Regions from separate parts of the Rhizobium sp. 268 genome, predicted to be linked through region 2. Evidence: riboswitches for the same ligand, from Rfam matches in the RefSeq annotation. Region 2 holds a riboswitch; each other region holds the start of a gene.
The links. Region 2 has a riboswitch for cobalamin ahead of OS035_RS16405 (CbtB domain-containing protein). Riboswitches for the same ligand answer to the same signal wherever they lie in the genome.
Positions count from the first base shown of each region.

Region 1: another riboswitch for cobalamin. It lies ahead of nrdH (glutaredoxin-like protein NrdH); the one in region 2 lies ahead of OS035_RS16405 (CbtB domain-containing protein).
Region 3: another riboswitch for cobalamin. It lies ahead of bluB (5,6-dimethylbenzimidazole synthase); the one in region 2 lies ahead of OS035_RS16405 (CbtB domain-containing protein).

Region 1 is NZ_JAPPSO010000031.1:7,965-10,220, forward strand. Features, by position in the region: gene nrdE (class 1b ribonucleoside-diphosphate reductase subunit alpha) at 1-736, opposite strand, end outside; gene nrdI (class Ib ribonucleoside-diphosphate reductase assembly flavoprotein NrdI) at 715-1,119, opposite strand; gene nrdH (glutaredoxin-like protein NrdH) at 1,136-1,357, opposite strand; cobalamin riboswitch at 1,616-1,842, opposite strand; gene OS035_RS31785 (heavy metal translocating P-type ATPase) at 2,046-2,256, opposite strand, start outside.
Region 2 is NZ_JAPPSO010000007.1:330,138-332,393, reverse strand. Features, by position in the region: partial or broken gene OS035_RS16415 (hypothetical protein) at 1-197, opposite strand, end outside; gene OS035_RS16410 (CbtA family protein) at 248-994, opposite strand; gene OS035_RS16405 (CbtB domain-containing protein) at 1,007-1,216, opposite strand; adenosylcobalamin (AdoCbl) riboswitch at 1,229-1,371, opposite strand; gene OS035_RS16400 (histidine phosphatase family protein) at 1,448-2,002, shown strand.
Region 3 is NZ_JAPPSO010000004.1:123,182-125,437, forward strand. Features, by position in the region: gene OS035_RS09280 (DUF2865 domain-containing protein) at 1-655, shown strand, start outside; gene bluB (5,6-dimethylbenzimidazole synthase) at 659-1,348, opposite strand; cobalamin riboswitch at 1,391-1,577, opposite strand; gene OS035_RS09290 (MFS transporter) at 1,748-2,256, shown strand, end outside.

The DNA of each region.
Region 1 (2,256 bases), on a different contig from region 2:
TTTCGATCTGCTTGATCGGCGCGCCGGCCTCACGGATATTCGTCAGCGACAGAGCCACGCCGCCGCCGCGCTTCGACAGCTGCAGCGCCGAATTGATCGAGCGGCCGATCGATTCCATATTGTCCTCGACGCGCAGCAGGAAGCAGGAGACAAGTTCGCCACGCTGCTTCTTGCCGGCATTGAGGAAGGTCGGCGTTGCCGGCTGGAAACGGCCGGAAATGATCTCGTCGACCATGTCGCGGGCAAGGGCCTCGTCACCCCGCGCCAAGGTCAGCGCCACCATGCAGATGCGGTCCTCGTAGCGCTCGAGATAGCGCTTTCCGTCGAAGGTCTTCAGCGTATAGCTGGTGTAATATTTGAAGGCGCCGAGGAAGGTCGGAAAACGGAATTTCCTCGCATAGGCCTGATCGAACAGGTCGCGGACGAAATTGAAGGAATACTGGTCGAGAACCTCCTGCTCGTAATAACCCTCGGTGACGAGGTAATCGAGCTTTTCCCTCAGATTGTGAAAGAACACGGTGTTCTGGTTCACATGCTGCAGAAAATACTGCTTCGCCGCCATGCGGTCCTTGTCGAGCTGGATCTTCCCCTCGTCGTCATAGAGGTTCAGCATCGCGTTCAGCGCGTGATAGTCGAGCGTCTCCGCCGCTTTCCAAGGGCGTTCGCCGGCGGGATGAGCAAAAGTGTTATGCGGTTTTGCGCCCGCATCCCGCGTCAGAGTTGTTCCCGTGTCCAAAATTGTTCCATTCCGTGTTTGACGTTGGCGACATCCTCGGCCGTGCCCATGAGCTCGAACCTGTAGAGGTAAGGCACCTGGCATTTTTGCGAGATCACGTCGCCGGCGAGCCCGTATGTCTCGCCGAAATTGCTGTTGCCCGCGGCAATCACGCCGCGGATATGTCCTCGGTTTTCCGCATCGTTCAAGAAACGGATCACCTGCTTGGGAACGGCACCCTTGCCACCGTCGCCGCTGTAGGTCGGCACAATGAGAACGAAGGGTTCGCGAATAGGGAACGCCTCTGCGCCGCTAGCCGGAATGCGCGCCGCGCGCAGTCCGAGCCTGGCGACGAAGCGATGGGTATTCTCGGAGCGGCTGGAATAATAAACGATCAGCCCCATCGCCTTTTTCCTCGGGTCAGGAGAGCGCGCTGATCATATCGGGGCGGAAACCCGCCCAATGCCGCTCACCGGCGATCACGACCGGCGCCTGCATGTAGCCGAGGCTGCGGACACGATCGAGCGCTTCGGCATCCTGCGAGATATCGACGATGTCGTAATCGACGCCCAGCCGGTCGAGGGCGCGATAGGTGGCGGTGCACTGGACGCAGGCGGGTTTGCTGTAGACGGTAACGCTCATCATGTTCCTCGTGATGTCAAAGAATTCAGGACGCAAGACTGAGATCGGGCGCCTTGCAGCGTCCGGGGCAACATTTGGTGATATGGCAAAGTCGGCGTTTAAACGCCTGATACGATCCCTCTCGGGATTTGCGCGGGCGGCGGCCTTGATATTCTGGACATGACTTCAACCCCGAAGTGCTCATGCGGACGTTCGGGGCAGCGTAACAGGCGCGGATCATTCCGCTGTCATTCACGCGACCTTCCGGACACCCCGCCCGTGGACATCTAGTTCAAGGCAGGTCTCCTGGCTTGCGGGTCGAAGCACCCTGCCCCAGCCTTCCCGAGGCATCATGCCTCAGTGACCTGAAATCGGACAGTTGCTCGCCGCTTACAGTTGCGGGGGCAGCTCCGGCCTTGCTGCGCCGTCATGGCGAAACGCACCGTATTCCCGTCTTAGCCCGCGATCCGACACGAATCGAAGGAACCTTGAACACTAGATATAGTACGCGAATCCGAAATCACGTCAACGGATGGTTTGTGCATTGCGTTACGACAGGTTTGAAATCGCTACGTTCCTGTGAAAAACATGGCCAACGAAGGCTTAACGAAAAGAGGCTGTCGAGAAGGCCGAAACGAAGAGAGCCGGCCTATAGCCGGCTCTACGATTGTCGATTCCGGATCGCCCGCATCGTCGCTGCGAAGAGAGTTTATCCCTTGACCCGCAACAACCTCAGCGCGTTGATCGTCACCAGCACGGTCGCGCCGGTATCGGCGAGAATCGCCGGCCAGAGCCCGGTGATGCCGGCAATCGTCGTCACCAGGAACACCGCCTTCAGCCCGAGCGCTATGCTGATATTCTGCAGGATGTTGCGCATCGTCCGTTTGGACAGTTCGATCATCCGCGCCACGTCGCCGACG
Region 2 (2,256 bases):
GCGGGACACAGGCCGATAATTCGGCCGCGATAGTGCGAAATCACCGCCATCTCGCCATGCGAAATTTCTGGGATATCGAGACCCGCTTGGCTGCCGCCGGCGCTGCGACTATGAGCAAGGGCGTTTTCAGCAGGCATGCAAAAGAAGGCGGCGGCAAAGGCCGCCGACAGGATTGATATGGCTCTGCTGCTTTTCATGGTCGCTTGAAAACCCAAGGGCGCCGGCAAAACGGCGCCCTTCATTGCGTTCAGCGGAGTGCCGTTGCCGGCCGGCTCCGCTGGCCGCCCTTCGCAGCAAGCCGCTTTTCCGCCAGCGCCCCGAAGCCAAGGCCAAGTGTTGCCCAGAGGATCGCATGCATGGCGAGCGTTGTCGTCCGGAAACGCCAGAGCACCATGGCCGAGAAGTTCTCCGGCACCTCGTTGATCGGCGGCAGCAGATAGAGCACGAGCACGATGAAGACGAGATAGGCGATGCCGGCAATGATCGCGCCGTTCCAGAGGCCGAAACGCTCGGAAAGACGGCGCGACAGCGCCACCGCGGCAATCAGCGCGGCGAGCGAGACGACAATCATCAGGAAGAACAGCTCGGTCCTGACGCCGATCGTATCGGCATTGCCGACCGCCGGCGGGTTGGCCGGATATTTGATAGCGGGAACGAGCACGATCGCCACGTAGGCGAAAATGGCGATGACCGCCGAGGTGCCGCGCGCCGAAAGATTGCTGACGCGGCCGTGCACGAAAGCAAAAGCGAGCGCGAAAAGCCCGCCGACGGCGATGCTGTAAGCCATGACGCCGGTGAAAAGGCCGAGACCGGCCTGGGTGGCCCGGCTGACGATTTCAGGTTCGGCAGCTTCGCCGGCCGCCTGGGCGCTCGCCTCCTCGAAAGCGATCGCCGCATCGACCAGCGGCTCGCCGAAGACATGGGCGAAAGCGAAAACGAGGATGCCACCGAGCAGCCCCGCGAGCATGCCGCGAAGGAGAAGGTTTCCAACCATGTCAATATCTCCCTAGTGGCAGGGAAAGCCAAGGAGATGGCGGGCGTCATGCACGAATTCGTGCACATACATGCCGTTGAACAGCGCCATCGCGCCTTCCTCGGTGCCAACGAAATAGATGGCGATAAGCATCAGCAGGCCGCCGAAGATCGCCCAGGGCAGGATTTCGCCGACGGGGATCGGGGCCGGCGCCGCGGCGGGCGCGAAAGTGGTGTCAGACATGTATTCCTCCGGAATGACGCGTTCAGTCGAAAGAGTGTTTGTGCGGTAAGGTCTGACTTCCAGCGTGAAAAAGCTTCAACACGCTGGTCACAGTGGCGCGACCGCGCCGGATTTCCACCGGCTTCCAAACCCGCAACAACACGGTTATATCTGCTCGCCGAAGAGACTGTCAACGAAACTTCACGAGCCGGCAAAGGGCCGTCCCACTGCACCCCGGGAGATCGGAAGACTGTGAATACGCGCCTCACCTGGATCTGCCACGGCGCGACGACGGCGAGCCGCAAGACGCTGTTCCCACTTGACGAACCGCTGGAAGGCAAGGCGGCGGAAGACGCCGGCCGGATGGCTGCCCCACCCCGCGCCGACCGTATCGCCACCAGCCCCGCTTTGCGCGCCCGCCAGACCGCTGACGCGCTCCGCCTCGAAGCCCGGATAGATCAGGCGCTGCGTGACTGCGACCATGGCCGCTGGGCCGGCAGGTCGATCACAACGATCGAGGCCGAAGAGCCGGAGAACCTCGTGGCCTGGATGAGCGATCCGGAAGCGGCCCCGCATGGTGGCGAAAGCCTTCTTGATCTCAGAACACGCGTCGCCGGCTGGATGGACGGTGAATCCGCCCTCGGCGGCCATGTGATTGCCATCAGCCACGCGGCCGTGATCCGGGCGGCGGTCGCCCATGTGCTTCAGGCGCCGCACTCCTCCTTCTGGCGGAGCGATATCGAGCCGCTCGCCATCGTTTGCATGACCAGCAATGGCAGCCGCTGGTCTCTGCGCTTTCCGTATTAGCGGCTCCTCATTTTATCCAGCCTTACACAAGCAAATCGCGTCATCTCTATTGAACCGGGTTTGACCGGGACTACTTCCTTTCCCAAGGAGATGGAAGAATGACATATGATTGGAGTGGGGAGCGCACGCGTCGTCTGCGTTTGATGCGTGTCGCCACAATCACGGTTCTGGTCGGTCTCATCGTCAGCGTTCCGCTGCTGATCGTCACCGCCTGAAGCACGAGAAAAGGCGAGCGATGCACCAGCACGCTCGCC
Region 3 (2,256 bases), on a different contig from region 2:
GCGCAATGCCAACGACCCTGCCCCGAGCGTCGAGGAGCAGGCGATGCGTTCGGACACTTTCATTCCGCTCGGCGGCAAAGAGGCCGATCCGCGCTACGGCCTGCCGCGGGCCGATATGCTGTCGCCGGTCAGCACCATCTGCGTGCGCAGCTGTGACGGCGGCTTCTTCCCGATCAGTTCAAACACCACCTCGGTCGATTTCGGCCGCGACGCCCAGACCTGCGCCAAGATGTGCCCCGGCATCGAAACCCAGCTTTTCTATCGCGACGTGACGAGCACGGAAGCCTCGAACATGATCTCGGTCGCAACCGGCACGCCCTACAGCGCCATGAAGAACGCCTTCGCTTACAAAAGCCGCGCGCCCGGCGAGAAAAACGCCTGTGCCTGCAATCTCACCGCCTATTACGACGAGATGCGCGGCAAGCAGGCGATAAGCCAGCCGCCGCCACAGGGCTCGATCACCACCATCCGCACCAATCCGCCGGCGAAGGATACAGCGGCCGCCGCCGCGCCGCAGCCATCGGTTCCAGAGCGTCCCTACGACCCCACGCAGAACAAGGTCCGCCAGGTCGGCCCGCAATTCCTCGCCGGCGACCAGGGCTCGATCGACCTTGCCAATCCTGCCGCACCTGGCCCGCAGCCGCAGCAGCAGTGATCGCTACCTCTCGTTCCTTCCCCAGCCATCGTGGAAGACGAGTTCCTCAAGCGGTAGCCGCTGCCGCCAGCCTTTGACCGAGAGTTCCGGCTGGTCGTAGAGCCGGTCGACGAAACCGGCGCAGAGCCAGGCAACCGCTTCGATATGCTCGGGGATGCCGAGAATGGTCTTCAGGTCGGCTTCGTGAAAGATGCTGACCCAGCCAATGCCGATCCCTTCGGCGCGGGCCGCCAGCCAGAGATTCTGGATGGCGCAGACTGTCGAATAGCTGTCCATTCGCGGATTGTGCGTGCGCCCCAGCACCACGCTGCCGCTGCGGGTGGGATCGCAGGTTACGCAGATACCGAGCGGCGCCTCCACGATGCCTTCCAGCTTGAGGGAGCGATAGACCTGCCGCCGCTCGCCCTCAAACATCAATGCCGCTTCCTCGTTGGCCTTGGCAAAGGCATCGCGGATGCGCGCTCGCACCGTTGGACTTCTCACCAGAATGAAATTCCACGGCTGCATGAAGCCGACGGAGGGTGCGTGGTGCGCGGCGGTCAGCAGCCGTTCCACCACGTCGTCGGGCAAGGGCTCGGGCAGGAACTGGCTGCGAACGTCGCGCCGCGTCATGATCGCGTGATAGACGGCCTCGCGTTCGGCCAAGGAAAAACCGGACGCCACGGACAGGGCATCCTCATCAAAGGGTCGCATCGTCAAATCCCCAACAACGCAACCGCCCGCCGTCCGCGCGGGTTGGGTCTATCTTGCCAGGCCGGTCTTCTGACTTGGCGTCATCCGTCTGCCGCAGCCTTCCCGGCGAAAGCCAGTGGCATGATAAAGCGGCAAACGTCGGCCTTACAGCGTTGGGCACGTTTCGGTCTCGCACCGAATTCCCGATTCTCCCGCTTGAAAAGCGGGCACCTGACGGCGCATCTATTTCAGCAAACCGGCCCTGCGGCAAGCGGCCTCATGCCGCATTCACCCGTATGTGACATCGATCGCGTGGACAGGTGTGCATCGCTGCCGTAGAACCGAACAGATCCTAACCGACGCCTGTGGCGCCGCAATTTTCCTCTTTGCACCCAGTTGCCCGTGCCCCGCCTGACACCCATGATCCTTGCGGTCGCCCTGTTCATGGAACAGATGGATTCGACCGTCATCGCCACCAGCCTGCCGGCGATCGCAGCCGATATCGGCACCTCGCCGATCGCGCTGAAGCTTGCCGTCACCAGCTATCTCGTGGCACTGGCGATCTTCATCCCGATCAGCGGCTGGATGTCGGATCGTTTCGGCGCGCGCAACATCTTCCGTATGGCGATCTTCGTCTTCATGATCGGCTCAGTCGCCTGCGCCTTTTCCAATTCGATTGCGGCCTTCGTCGTCGCGCGGCTGATCCAGGGCGCCGGCGGCTCGATGATGACGCCGGTCAGCCGTCTGCTGCTGGTCCGGGGAACGCCGCGCCACGAACTCGTCGATGCCATGGCCTGGCTGACCATCCCCGCGCTGATCGGCCCGATCATGGGGCCGCCGATCGGTGGTTTCCTCACCACCTATCTCACCTGGCACTGGATCTTCTGGATCAATGTCCCGATCGGCGTGCTCGGCATCATCCTCGTCAC